3 regions of the Acidovorax sp. ST3 genome follow, and region 3 is predicted to be linked to each of the others. Evidence: riboswitches for the same ligand, from Rfam matches in the RefSeq annotation. Region 3 holds a riboswitch; each other region holds the start of a gene.

Region 1 (4,382 bases), on a different contig from region 3:
CATGGCCGCCGGTGCCGTGCGAGATGAGGATCAGGCCCTTGAGGGGCGTGGTTGCCACCGGCGCCCCCGGCGTAACCACGGGCCGCCATGGGCCCATGGGCTGGGTGCGCGCCACCACCGGCGTGGGGTAGAACAGCGCCACGGTCACCGGCTCGACGCCCGGGACCACCAGGGTGCGCAGCCCGGCGTACTGGGCCGATGCCGGCGTGGCCCAGGCCAGCAGTGCTACAAAAGCCGCCAGCAGCGGGGCACGGGCCGTGCGCCATGCAGAGCGGAGGGCCAGGAGGAGGATGAGGGTCACGGTGCGCCTTTCGTCAAATGCCACCCAGAGGGGCGGCTTGACGGCACTGTAGGTGGCGCAACCGGCGGGCTCCATCGCCCTGCGACGAAACGCGGCTGTGCGGCGCGAAATGCGCCAGGAGAGGGACGTAACGATTGCCAAAGGCACAAGGGTGCTACAGCAAACAATCGCCCCACAGTACGTAGCACCTAGCGCTTGCCCACCAGGAGCCAGATGCGTTCTCACCCCATATCCAACGAGCCCTCGGGCTGCGGACGGCGCCAGTGGCTGCACTCAAAGGGGCTCTGCACAAACGCGGTACGGTCGTCCACGCAAGTGCCAAACACGTACTCGGGGTACAGGTAGTCGTCGCCAAAAAGCATCAGATCCAGCGGCAGGGTGCGCAGCACCGGCTGTCGCCCTTGGACTGCCACAGCCATATAGTCGGTCCATACCGGCAGCGCCAGCGTGCCGCCGGTATGCCGGCCCAGACTGCGCGGCTGGTCGTAGCCGATCCACACCACCGAGGCCACGCCCGACGAATAGCCCGCAAACCATGCGTCCCGCGCGTCGTTGGAGGTGCCGGTCTTGCCCGCCACATCAGGGCGGCCCAGCGACTTAGCCCGCCTGCCGGTGCCGTGCTCGACCACGTCGCGCAGCATGCTGTCGAGCACGAAGGCATTGCGCTCGGACACCGCAGTGGTGCGGGGCGATGGGCCGCCAGCTTCGTACAGCACCTCGCCGCCGCGCTCGCTCACCTTGCGGATCAGCCGGGGCTGCACCAGCGTGCCACCGTTGGCGAACACGGCGTAGGCCTGCGTGAGCTGCAGCGGTGTGACGGCACCTGCGCCCAGCGCCAGCGGCAGCCGGGACGGGTTGAGCGCGGGGTCGAAACCGAAGCGGGTGGCGAACTGCTGCACATATTGCGCGCCCGCCGCCTCCATCAGGTTGACGGCCACCATGTTCTTGGAGAGCACCAGGCCACGCCGCGCCGAGATGAAGCCCTCGTATTGGCCGCCGTAGTTGCGCGGGCGCCAGGCGGCGCGCCCCCGTGCGGCGGGGATGACAACGCGCTGCGTATCGTCGACCAGCGTGCCCGGCGCATAGCCCTTCTCCAGCGCAGCAGAGAAGATGAAGGGCTTGAAGGTGGAGCCGGGCTGGCGCTGGGCCTGCACCGCGTGGTCGAACTGGTTTAGTGCTTGGTCGAAGCCGCCGGTCAGCGCCAGAATCTCCCCGGTGTCCGTGTCCATGGAGACCAGCGCACCTTCCATGCCGGGCAGCTGCGCCAGGCTCCACTGCTGGCGTACGTCGACCACCACGCGGATCACCGCGCCCGGTGCAATGCGCCGCTGCGGGGGCGTATCGGGCGCCAAGGCCTCGCGGGCGCTGGCAGTCAGCCGGCTGCGCGGAATCTGCACGCGCGTGCCGTCGCGCAGCAGCGCGGAAATGCCGCCCGCCTGCGACGCCTCGCGCACCAGGGCCACACGCAGTTCACCGCTGTCCCGGTACGGCGCCAGCGCTGCACGCAGGGCCCGGGGGTGGCCGTTTCGGGCGGCCTCGGTGTGCGGTAAGCGGGCCTCGGGGCCCGCATAGCCCAGCGACGCTTGCGCGCGCAGCAGCCCGGCGCGCAGCGCGCGCGTGGCGGCCTGCTGCTCTGCCACGCGCAGGGTGGTGACCACATCCAGGCCCAGCGAATACACAGCCTCTCCAAACCGATCCACCACCATCTTGCGCGCTTGTTCCACGGCAAACGCTGCGGCGGGGTCGATGGAACGTGGCTGCGTGCGAAACGTGAGCACCTCGGCACTGGCCGCGTCGTAAGAGGCGGTGTCCAGGTAGCCCAGCGCGTGCATGCGTTGCAGGATGTACTGCTGACGCACGGTGGCGCGCTCGCGATTGACGACGGGGTTGTAGGCTGAAGGGGCCTTGGGCAGGCCGGCGAGCATCGCGGCCTCGGCCACCGTCAGCTCGTCCAACGTTTTGTCGAAGTACACCGAGGCTGCGGCCGCAAACCCGTAGGCCCGCTCGCCCAGATAAATCTGGTTCATGTACAGCTCCAGAATCTTGTCCTTGCTGTACGTGGCCTCCAGCTTGTAGGCCAGCAGGATCTCCATCAGCTTGCGGCTGTAGGTTTTCACCCTGCTCAGAAAGAACACCCGCGCCACCTGCATCGTGATGGTGCTGGCGCCCTGGGCGTGCTCGCCCGTCACCACGTTGCGCAGCGCGGCGCGTGCCAGACCCGTGAAGTCCACCGCGCCGTGTTCGTAAAACCGCGCATCCTCAATCGCCAGCAGCGCCTGGCGCATGTGCAGCGGTATCTGACCAATGGGCACAAATTCGCGGCGCTCTTCGCCAAACTCTGCCAGCAGGCTGCCGTCGGCGGCATAAATGCGCAGGGGCAGCCGGGGGTCGTAGTCGGCCAGGTGGTCCACGGTGGCAGCTGCTGCCACAGCAGGTGCAGCACATAGGCCCCTCCGGCGCTGCCGGCCAGGACGAGCCCTGCGAGAAACCCGCAGAGGAACTTCAGCGCCGAGCGCTTTTTTGGAGGCACTGCTGCGGGCGCAGCAATAGGGGGTGAGGAGGACATCGGAGGGAACTCTGGCTGGGCAGCGCCCGCGCAAAAGCGGGTCTGCGGCGCCTCTCCCCCTGTCCCTGTTACCTGAGAGTTTCAGCTGCGGTGGCAGCCAGCCCCTTCGGTGGACCCCGCCCGCGTTGCGCGGTGCGGCGGCCTCTCTCCAGTCGGCGATGGTCTCTTGCGGTCCGGTGTGCCTGAGCGATGATGGGAGTTTGCGCCTTCGGCGGGGGCAGTGCACGCCCCTCTCTCCCGCAAGATCAGGATTTACTCTAACCCACGCGCGCAAACCAAACCCGGCCCCAAGGTTATTGATGGCGCCGGGCAGGCCACTTACAGCGCGGCTTCAAGGATGCGGCGGCTCACGGCGGGCGTGATCTCGCGCTGTTCGCCCAGGGTCACCATGCCGTGCGCTTCGAGCTGCGCAACCACGGCGGTCACCGTGTCGCCGCCCAGGCCGTAGCCCGACAGGCGCGTGGCGATGCCCATGCTTTCAAAGAAATCGCGCGTGCGCTCGATGGCGGCGGTGATGCGCTCATCATCCGTGCCGGTGGTGATGCCCCACACGCGCTCGCCGTACTGCAGCAGCTTGGCGCGCTTGGCCACCCGGCGCTCGTTCAGCAGCGCGGGCAGCACGATGGCCAGGGTGCGCGCGTGGTCGATGCCGTGCAGGGCCGTCAGCTCGTGGCCGATCATGTGCGTGGCCCAGTCCTGCGGCACGCCCGCGCCAATCAGGCCGTTGAGCGCCATGGTGGCGGCCCACATCAGGTTGGCGCGGTCGTCGTACACGGGCTCAGGGGCGGTCAGCAGGCGCGGGCCCACTTCGATCAGTGTTTGCAGGATGCCTTCGGCAAAGCGGTCCTGCACGGGCGCGTTGACCGGGTAGGTCAGGTACTGCTCCACCGTGTGCACAAACGCATCCACCACGCCGTTGGCCAGTTGCTGGGGCGGCAGGGTGTAGGTCTTGGTGGGGTCGAGCACCGAGAACACCGGGTAGGTGTGCACGCTGCCAAACGACAGCTTGGCGCCTTTGGCACGGTGGGTGATGACGCCGCCGTTGTTCATCTCCGAGCCCGTGGCGGGCAGCGTGAGCACGGAACCAAACGGCATGGCACCCTGGATGTTGCGGCCGTGCTTTTCGAGGATGGCCCAGGGGTCGGCGCCCTCAAAACGCACGGCGGCGGCGATGAACTTGGTGGCGTCGATCACCGAGCCTCCGCCCACGGCCAGCAAGAAGTCAAAACCGCCTTCGCGGATCTGCGCCACGGCCTTCATGGAGGTTTCGTAGCTGGGGTTCGGCTCGATGCCGCTGAAGGTGGCGTGCTGGCGCTCGCCCAGCGCGGCGCGCACCTCAGCCAGGGTGCCGGTCTTTTCGGCGCTGGCGCCGCCCACCAGGATCAGCACCTTGGCGGCAGCGGGCACGAGCTTGGCCAAGTCGGCAATGCGCCCCTGGCCGAAGGCGATGTGGGTGGGGTTGTGGAAGTCGAAATTCAGCATGATCGTCTTTCTCCGTCAATGGCGTTGCCGCAG
Region 2 (4,382 bases), on a different contig from region 3:
CCGCCGACCCCGCCGAACTGGCACGCGGCAAGGAGCTGTTCACCAAGATCCAGCCCGCCTGCGCCGTGTGTCACACCCTGCAGGCCGCAGGTGCTGAGGGCCAGGTCGGCCCGGTGCTGGATGAGCTGAAGCCCGACGCGGGCCGCGTGTTGCGCGCGCTCAAGGCGGGCATCGGTGTAATGCCCTCGTATGCCGAGCGCATGAGCGAGAAGGACATGTTGGCCGTGGCGCAGTTTGTGGCGCACGCCACGGGCGCGGCCAAGTAGGCGCAGCCTTTCGCACCGGTTGCAGCGTGGCCTCGCTGCAACCGCCTGCAACCGCGCGCTGCCTCAGGCCGCCGTGCGCGACGGCACCAGCGCCGCCCCGGCTGCGCGCCCTTGCAGCCCCTGGAACGCAAAGTCCACCTCGGGCACGCGGCCACTCACGATGTCGGCCAGCGCCTTGCCCGAGCCGCAGGCGTGCGTCCAGCCCAGCGTGCCGTGGCCGGTGTTGAGGAACAAATTGCCCACTTTGGTCTTGCCGATCAGCGGCACGTTGCTGGGCGTGGCGGGGCGCAGGCCGCTCCAGAACTGCGCCTGGGTGGTGTCGCCGGCGCCGGGGAAGAGCTGCTCCACCCGCCGCACGATGGCCTCGCAGCGCACCTCGTTCAGGTGGCGGTCATAGCCATTCAATTCCGCCGTGCCCGCAATGCGCAGGCGGTCGCCCCGCTCGCTGGTGTAGCGCGAGAACACGAGCTTGAACTCGTCGTCCGTCAGGCTCACCTGGTGCGCCTTGGCCGCGTCCTTGACCGGCATGGTCACCGAGTAGCCTTTGGCCGGGTAGATGGGCAGCTGGATGCCCAGCGGCTGCGCCAGCAGCGGGCTGAACGAGCCCATGGCCAGTACAAACGCATCGCCGCGCACACGCTCGAAGCGGCCTTCGGCATTGGTCACTTCCACGTGGTCGATGCGGCCACCCACCTCGCGCAAGGCGGTGATGTGGTGGCCCATGCGGAACTGCACGCCCGCCGCCCCGCACAGCTTGGCCAGCTCGCGCGTGAACTGGTTGGCGTCGCCGGATTCATCTTCGGCCGTGTAGGTGGCGCCCGCGAGTTGTGGGCGGATGTGGGCCAGGGCAGGCTCGATGCGCACGGCCTCGTCGGCGCTGATGACCTGGCGCTCGCAGCCCAGCGCGCGCATCTGCTCGGCCGGGGCCAGCGCGCCGTCGAATTCTTTTGGGTTGGTATAGAAGTGCAGGATGCCTTGTGTGCGCTGGTCGTACTGGATGCCAGTGGCCGCGCGCAGCTGCTGCAGCGTGTCGCGGCTGTAGGTGCCCAGGCGCACGATCTGTTCGATGTTGTGGCGCGTGCGTGCGGGCGTGCAGTTGCGCAGGAAGGACAGGCCCCACAGCCATTGCCGCATGTCGGCGCGCAGGCGGAACAGCAGGGGTGCATCCTCTTTGCCCAGCCACTGCAGCACCTTGAGCGGCGCGCTGGGGTTGGCCCAGGGTTCGGCGTGGCTCACCGAGATCTGACCGCCGTTGGCAAAGCTGGTCTCTGCACCGGGCGCAACCTGGCGGTCGATGACGGTCACCTCGTGGCCGAGTTGCGAAAGGAAATAAGCCGAAGTCACGCCGAGCAAGCCGGCGCCCAAAACGATCACGCGCATGATTTTCAAAGCCTTTCTGGGCTCTGGCGCTAGAACAACATGCGCTGGCAGCTATGAATTCAATAGCGTGCAGCTGGCGCATGAATGCCCTGGCTGCCGCTCCCCCTGTCCTTGGTACCTGAGAGATTCACCGCCACCCACCCGGGCTGCGGCTTGCTCCTTCGGTGCGCTTCGCGTTGCGCGAGGCGGCTCTCCAGACGGCTTTGATGAATGGTGCAGTACGGGACCTGAGCGTGTATGGGAGTTTGCGCCTTCGGTGCAGCGGTGGCCTGTGCCTGCCGTGCTCTCCTGCGAGGCCGATTCTAGGGGGCAAGCCTGTGCGCCGGATCAACTCCGGCGGCTAATGGGGCGCAATCGTTGCTGATGCAGCGGGGCGGGGCCGATGGGGGAAGGTGCCGATAATCCCGCCGACCCCTTGCACCACGGAGAGTTTTGTCATGTCCCCCACCGCTTTGGACCCTGCCGCCAGCGCCGCCGTCATCACCCAGGCCCGGGAAGTGCGCACGCCCCGCCCGTTGGACTTTCCCGCAGGGCTGCGCCCGCGGGATGCCTCCGAGGCCTATGCCGTGCAAGACGCGGTGGTGCGTGCACGCGGGCACATCGCTGGCTGGAAGGTCGGGGCTGCGTCGCCCCAGGCGCAACCGGCACGCGCTGCACTCACCCGCGATTCGGTGTGGGTGGCTGCAGCGGGCGAGCCCGTGTTGCTGGCTGCATCTGGTTTTGCCGTGATGGGGGTGGAGGCGGAATGGGTCTACGAACTGGGGGCCGACCTGCCCGCCCGCGCCACCCCCTACAGCGCCGCCGAAGTGCTGGCGGCCGTGGCGTCGGTGCGGGCCGCCATCGAGGTGTGCGACACGCGCTTTGCTGCCTGGGCGCAGCAGGGCGAGTGGAGCCGCCTGGCCGACCAGGCATGCCACGGAGCGCTGATTGTGGGGACTGGCACCGACGAAGTGGCCACCGCACAGCCCCTGGCGCAAGCGGTGACTTTGTCGGTGAACGGGGCCGTGGCCGTGCAACATGCCACCTGGGGCAACCCGGCGGGCGACCCGCTGCGCCTGCTGGTGTGGCTGGCCAACGAAGGCGCGCGCAGCCTGGGTGGACTGCGCGCGGGGCACTGGGTCACCACCGGGTCATGCACCGGCACCGTGCTGGTGGCGCCGGGGGCTGAGGTGGTGGCCGACTTTCCCGGGCTGGGGCAGGCGGTGTTGCACCTGCCATAAAGGCACAGGGCCTGGCGCCCTGGCTAGCCAGCGGAGCGTCGATCAGTTGCGGCGTGGGTTGTCCGGCTGGTGGTCGCGGCGGTTGGGCACGCCGTCGCCGTCACGGTCGCGGTCATTGCGGTTGGCAATGCCGTCGCCATCGCGGTCCCAACCGCCCCGGTGCAGCTCCCAGCGCCCGTCGCGCTGCTCCCACTGGGGGGGGCGATAGCGGTAGCCTGGCCGCACCTTTTCAAAGTGGCCTGCCACCCATACATGGCGGTGGCCCCGCCAGTCCCAGTAGCCAGGCACCCACACCTGTCCCTTGCGGGCGTGTGGAACGGCTTCGCGGCGGGGTGGCGGGGGTGCCGGAATGACGATGCCCTGCTGCGGGCCCGACTGCACGATGACAGTGGCTTGCGTGGCGGCCTGTGCCGGTGTGATGGCCCCTGTCAGCGCCGTCAGCGTTGTCACGGACAGGGCCGCTGCGGTGAAGGTGTTGCGCAAGAAAGTGGCGTGGGTCATGGTGAACTCCTTGTCGTGTCTGGCCGACCGCAGGCACTGCCTGCGTCGGGCCGGGTGTTGCGTCTGTGGCCTCATCGTGGCCAGTGGGTGGTGGCGCGTCTGTCAGCCGGGCTGCCCATTGCCTGTCGGCCCGCGCAGCGGTCCCGCCAAGGGGGATCAGCGGCGGTAGGGGTTGTCCGGGCGCTGGTCGTAGCGGTTGGGCACGCCGTCTCCGTCACGGTCCCGGTCGCGGCGGTTGGGGATGCCATCGCCATCACGGTCCCAGCCGCCGGGCTGCATGTTCCAGCGGCCGCCGTGTTCCACCCAGCGGGGCTCGCGGTAGTGGTAGCCGGGGCGGGCTTTCACCCAGTAGCCCTGCATCCACACGTGGCGGTGGCCACGCCATTCCCAGTGGCCGGGCACCCACACCATGCCGCGGCGCGGGTGCGGCGCCACCTCGTAGCGGGGTGGGGGCGGCGCCTGGTACTGCACGCGCACTGGGGCGGGTTGCTGGTAGACAGGCGTACCTGCCTGGATGACAACGGTGGCGCTGGTCTGCGCCTGCGCCGCGCTCGCGGCGCCCAGCGACAGCAGGGCGATGGACACAGCGGCAAGTGCTTTGCGGGCCATAAGGTTCTCCTCAGATGTGATTCCTTGCGGAACCGGAGACTTCATGGTGCGCACGCTGCGTCAAGCCGGTGTAGGCCAATTGCGAAGCTTTGTGAAGTTGTGTTGCCGACTTCGGAGGCAAACGGTTGCCGTGTGATTTTTGTCACGCCTGCTCAGGCGTCCGGCGTCGGCGTCCCCCATCCATCCGCCCGCGATGGCTTGCTTCAGCGCCACCACACCAGCGTCGCAATCACCAGCAACGCGCACCACGCCGGGTGTCTGCCGTGCGTGGCAAAGAACACCAGCATGCCACTGGCCAGGGTGGCAATGCCCACGGCGTCGGCGGCCCAGGCGCCCAGGGCCGCGTCCCAAGGTGCGGTGCCCAGGCGCCAGAGCAGGGCGCTCAGTGCCCAGCACAGTACCGAGG
Region 3 (4,382 bases):
ATGACGCCGGGCGTGTGCGTGCCGTAGTAGCCCTGGCCGATGAAGCTCTTGAGCAACTGGTTCTTGCCCGCGATGGCCTTGAGTTCTGCCAGTGCCGCCGCTTCGGTGAGCGGCGCGGGCAGGTCCATGCCCCGGCTGCGTGCGATGGAGCGCGGCACGATGGATTCGATGAGCGCACGGCGTGAGGCCTCGCCGATCACCGACAGCATGTGCGCTTCGTCGGCCGCGTCGATGCCGATGTGGCGGGGCAGGAATTCGGTGGCGTTTTCAAGCGCGCCAAGGGGGGGGGCGGATTGCATCAGCATGGGGCAGTCTCGTAGGTCGCAGCGGGTTGGGGGCGGTGCCGGGAATAGAGCGCGCACGCGACAGGGCGGCGGGCCGGGCATGGCCCGGCGCCATGCCCTCTGAGTCAGCAGGGATCAGGCGTTCTTGGCGAACTCGGTGTAGGTAGCTTCGTCCAGCAGGGCGTCGAGTTGGCTCGCGTCGGCCAGCTTGACCTTGAAGAACCAGCCAGCGCCCAGCGGGTCGCTGTTGGCAAGGGATGGGTCGGCACGCAGGGCTTCGTTCACTTCGACCACTTCGCCAGAGACGGGCATGTACACATCGGCGGCGGCCTTCACGGACTCGACCACACCTGCCACTTCGCCCTGGGCAAAGCTCTTGCCCACTTCGGGCAGGTCTACAAACACCACGTCGCCCAGAGCGTCCTGCGCGTGGACGGTGATGCCCACCACCGAAGCGTTAGCGTCAGCGGCATTGATCCACTCGTGGTCTTTGGAGAATTTGATCGTCATGGGAAGCTCCTCAAGCAAAGGAAAAAAGTAAAGGAATCTGCAATGTAAGCGGGCGCAGCTTGTGCGCTTCGCTGATGAAATCAGCCGCGGTAGTAATTGGCCGGCACAAACGGCATGGCGCGCACTTCCATGGGCACCGCCTTGCCGCGCACGATGGCGTTGACACGGGTGCCGATGGCGGCAAAAGCTGGCGTGACGTAGCCCATGGCCACGGGTTCATTCACCGTGGGGCCCAGCAGGCCACTGGTAACTTCGCCGATCTTTTGGCCGTCCGTGCTCTGCAGTTCGGTGTGCTCGCGCACCGGCACACGTTCCAGCGCGACCAGGCCCACACGCTTGCGGGGCAGGCTGGCAGGGTTGTCGATCTGTGCGAGCACCTTGTCGGCACCGCGGAAGCCGCCTGCACGCGCGCCACCGGTGCGGCGCACCTTCTGGATGGCCCAGTTCAGCGCGGCTTCGGGGGGCGTGGTGGTGGTGTCGATGTCGTTGCCGTAAAGGCACAGGCCCGCTTCGAGGCGCAGCGAGTTGCGGGCACCCAGGCCGATGGGCTTGACTTCAGGCTGGGCCAGCAGGGCGCGGGCCAGGGTGTCGGCCTGCGCGGCGGGTACGGAGATTTCAAAGCCGTCTTCGCCGGTGTAGCCGCTGCGGGTCACAAAGCAGTCGCAGCCCGCGATGCTGAACGCGCCACCGGTCATGAACACCAGCTTTTCGACACCGGGCGCCAGGCGGGCGAGGGCGGTGACGGCCTGTGGGCCCTGCAGAGCGAGCAGGGCGTGGTCGGGCATGGGCACCACCTTACAGCGCTGGCCGATGCGGGCCTGGATATGGGCAATGTCGCCCACCTTGCAGGCCCCGTTGACGATGACAAACAGGGTGGGTTCACCATCCACCACGCCCTGGTTGAAGAACATCAGGTCGTCCATGATCGTGCCTTCGTCGGTCAGCAGCAGACCGTAGCGCTGCTTGCCCATGGGCAGGTCGATCACATCCACGGGCATCAGGGTTTCAAACGCTGCGGCAGCATCGGCGCCGATGAGCTTGAGCTGGCCCATGTGTGACACGTCGAACAGGCCGGCGGCGGTGCGGGTGTGCACATGCTCGGCCATCAGGCCAGCGGGGTATTGCACGGGCATGGAATAGCCTGCAAAAGGCACCATGCGAGCGCCCAACTCGATGTGCAGGGCGTTCAGGGGCGTGGTGAGCAGGGGGGCGGTGGCTGACATGGCGGACTCCGGGGCAAATGGGGGCCGCGACCACGGCGTGGTCACGGGATTTGCCCTGCTGTCCGCTTTACCTGAGAGATTCACCGCAGCGCCTTGGCTGGCCGTGCGGTTTGCTCCTTCGGTGGATGGCCTGCACACAGTTTCTTTTCTGTGGGGCCACCTCTCTCCAGCAAGGGAACGCCCGCATCGCTGCGGGCGGTTGCCAGTCCTTTTGCCTGAGCGTTCGGCTGCTGCCTGCGCCTTCGGCGGTGCTGCGCGTCTTATGGACAAGACGGAGCACTCTCTCCTGACCGAGCAATTCTAACTACTTTGCGTAGACCAGATCCCGAAGTGCCAACGAGATCGATGGCACGTAGGTGATGATCATCAGGCACACCAGAATCACGCCGACGAACGGCAGCAGGTGCTTGATAATCCGGTCCAGCGAGATTCTGGCCACCGTGCAGGCTGCGAACAGGTTCACTCCGAACGGGGGCGTGATCATGCCCAGGGCCAGGTTCACCACCATGATGAGGCCGAAGTGCACAGGGTCGATACCGAAGTGCATGGCCACAGGCGCGAGGATGGGGGCCAGCACGATGATCGCCGCGCTGGTCTCGATGAACATGCCGATCACGAACAGTGCCGCGTTCACGCCCAGCAGGAAGAGGGCTGGGGACTGCAGCACCGCCTCCAGCCATCGGCCGATGGCATCGGGCACGCCCGCGCGTGTAATGAGGAATGCAAACAAGCCGGCGTTGGCAATGATGAACATGATCACCGCCGACGAGATGGCCGACTTGCGCAGGATGGCGAACAGGTCCTTGAGCTTGATCTCGCGGTAGATGACGATGCCCACCACCAACGCGTAGAACACGGCCACGGCCGATGCCTCGGTGGGGGTGAACACACCGCCATAGATGCCGCCCAGGATGATGACGGGCATCAGCAGCGCCCAGCCCGCCTGCAGCGTGGCCTTGCCAAAGGGCATGCGGCCATCGCCATCGTTTTTGCCCCAGCCCTTGTACTTGCAGTACGCCCATACGAAGAGCATCAGTGCACCGCTGATCAGCAGGCCCGGGCCAAAGCCAGCGATGAACAGCTCACCAATCGACACCTCGGCGCTCACGCCGTAAAGGATCATCGGGATGGAGGGAGGGATGATCACGCCCAGCTCGGCACTGGTGGCCTGCAGCGCGGCGGCGTAGCTGGTGGGGTAGCCATGCTTGATCAGCGCAGGAATCAGGATGGCGCCAATTGCAAACGTGGTGGCGACCGACGAGCCCGACACGGCCGCAAAGATCATGCAGGTCAGCACACAGGTCATGGGCAGGCCACCCTGCACGCCGCCGACGATGCTCTTGGCAAACTCCACCAGACGGCGCGAGATGCCTCCGGTCTCCATCAGGTTGCCCGCGAGGATGAAGAAGGGGATGGCTGCGAGGGGAAACTTGTTGATGGCCCCGAACATCTCCTTGACGGAGATGAGCATGTTCGCGTTGGAGGCCTGGATGCCCAAGATGGACGCCAAACCGATGGACACGGCCACCGAGACGGTGAGTGCAAAGCACAGCACCATCGTTGAAATCATGACCAAACTCATAGTTGGACCCCCACGCTCGGCATTGCATGTCCTCGCTGCCCCCCAAGGGGGCCGTTCACTGGCTTGAGGCGGCTCGGCGCGGCGTTCATTGAGCAGTCTCCAGTTCCATGCGCAGGGGATCAATGAGGTTGCCAATGATGCCGACGATGCAAAAAAGCCCCCCCACCGGCATGGCGAGGTAGGCCCAGAACATGGAGATGGACTCCAGCCCGGCCATGCTCTGCACCCCCCCACGTTGCGCGTAGTCCCAGCCGTACCAGATGATGATGCCGATGAGGGCCAGGGCCGCCAGTGCGACCACCCAGTCCAGCACCCGTTTGATGCGTGGCGGGCTCCAGCGGTACAGAACGTCCACGCTAACCATCGCGCCCTGGCGAAACGCGGCCGGGATGGCCAGGAACACCATCCAGATCAGGCTGAAGCGGATGAGCACTTCGGTCCATTCGGCGGGCTGCTCCAGCACAAAGCGCGTCACGATCTGGAACATGCCCAGGGCCGAGGCCAGGGTCAACATGGCGCAAGCGCCGAGCATGGCGATGAAGGTGGTCCATCGCTCAAAGGTAAGAAAAGCGTTTTTCATGGGGCGATGCCGACCATGGGCAGGTAGGAGGTGATCAGAACCAGCGATGGCTCCAGAATAAAAACGCCCGATAGCGCAATGGCTACGGGCGTTATTAGCTACAAAGGTAATAGCAAAGACCCAAATTACTTGACTTCGCGGATCTTGTCGATGGCAGCCTTGCCGAACTGCTTTTCAAACTCGGCGTTCACAGGGGCCAGAGC

The links. A riboswitch is a leader RNA that binds a small molecule or an ion and turns the genes downstream of it on or off. The one in region 3 is predicted to bind glycine.
Region 1: it holds a riboswitch for glycine, as region 3 does, so the genes downstream of both, DNK89_RS20765 (penicillin-binding protein 1A) here and gcvT (glycine cleavage system aminomethyltransferase GcvT) in region 3, are expected to answer to the same signal.
Region 2: it holds a riboswitch for glycine, as region 3 does, so the genes downstream of both, DNK89_RS21850 (D-amino acid dehydrogenase) here and gcvT (glycine cleavage system aminomethyltransferase GcvT) in region 3, are expected to answer to the same signal.

What each region holds. Positions count from the first base shown of each region.
Region 1 is NZ_QKVP01000006.1:439,361-443,742, forward strand. Features, by position in the region: gene DNK89_RS20760 (hypothetical protein) at 1-301, opposite strand, end outside; partial or broken gene DNK89_RS20765 (penicillin-binding protein 1A) at 523-2,867, opposite strand; glycine riboswitch at 3,027-3,117, opposite strand; gene DNK89_RS20770 (iron-containing alcohol dehydrogenase) at 3,186-4,349, opposite strand.
Region 2 is NZ_QKVP01000007.1:132,747-137,128, forward strand. Features, by position in the region: gene DNK89_RS21845 (cytochrome c) at 1-266, shown strand, start outside; gene DNK89_RS21850 (D-amino acid dehydrogenase) at 330-1,646, opposite strand; glycine riboswitch at 1,742-1,853, opposite strand; gene DNK89_RS21855 (2-keto-4-pentenoate hydratase) at 2,084-2,866, shown strand; gene DNK89_RS21860 (YXWGXW repeat-containing protein) at 2,909-3,367, opposite strand; gene DNK89_RS21865 (YXWGXW repeat-containing protein) at 3,524-3,976, opposite strand; gene DNK89_RS21870 (hypothetical protein) at 4,180-4,382, opposite strand, start outside.
Region 3 is NZ_QKVP01000001.1:720,055-724,436, reverse strand. Features, by position in the region: gene gcvP (aminomethyl-transferring glycine dehydrogenase) at 1-305, opposite strand, end outside; gene gcvH (glycine cleavage system protein GcvH) at 420-794, opposite strand; gene gcvT (glycine cleavage system aminomethyltransferase GcvT) at 875-2,017, opposite strand; glycine riboswitch at 2,066-2,197, opposite strand; glycine riboswitch at 2,211-2,316, opposite strand; gene DNK89_RS03205 (TRAP transporter large permease) at 2,322-3,599, opposite strand; gene DNK89_RS03200 (TRAP transporter small permease) at 3,685-4,179, opposite strand; gene DNK89_RS03195 (TRAP transporter substrate-binding protein) at 4,305-4,382, opposite strand, start outside.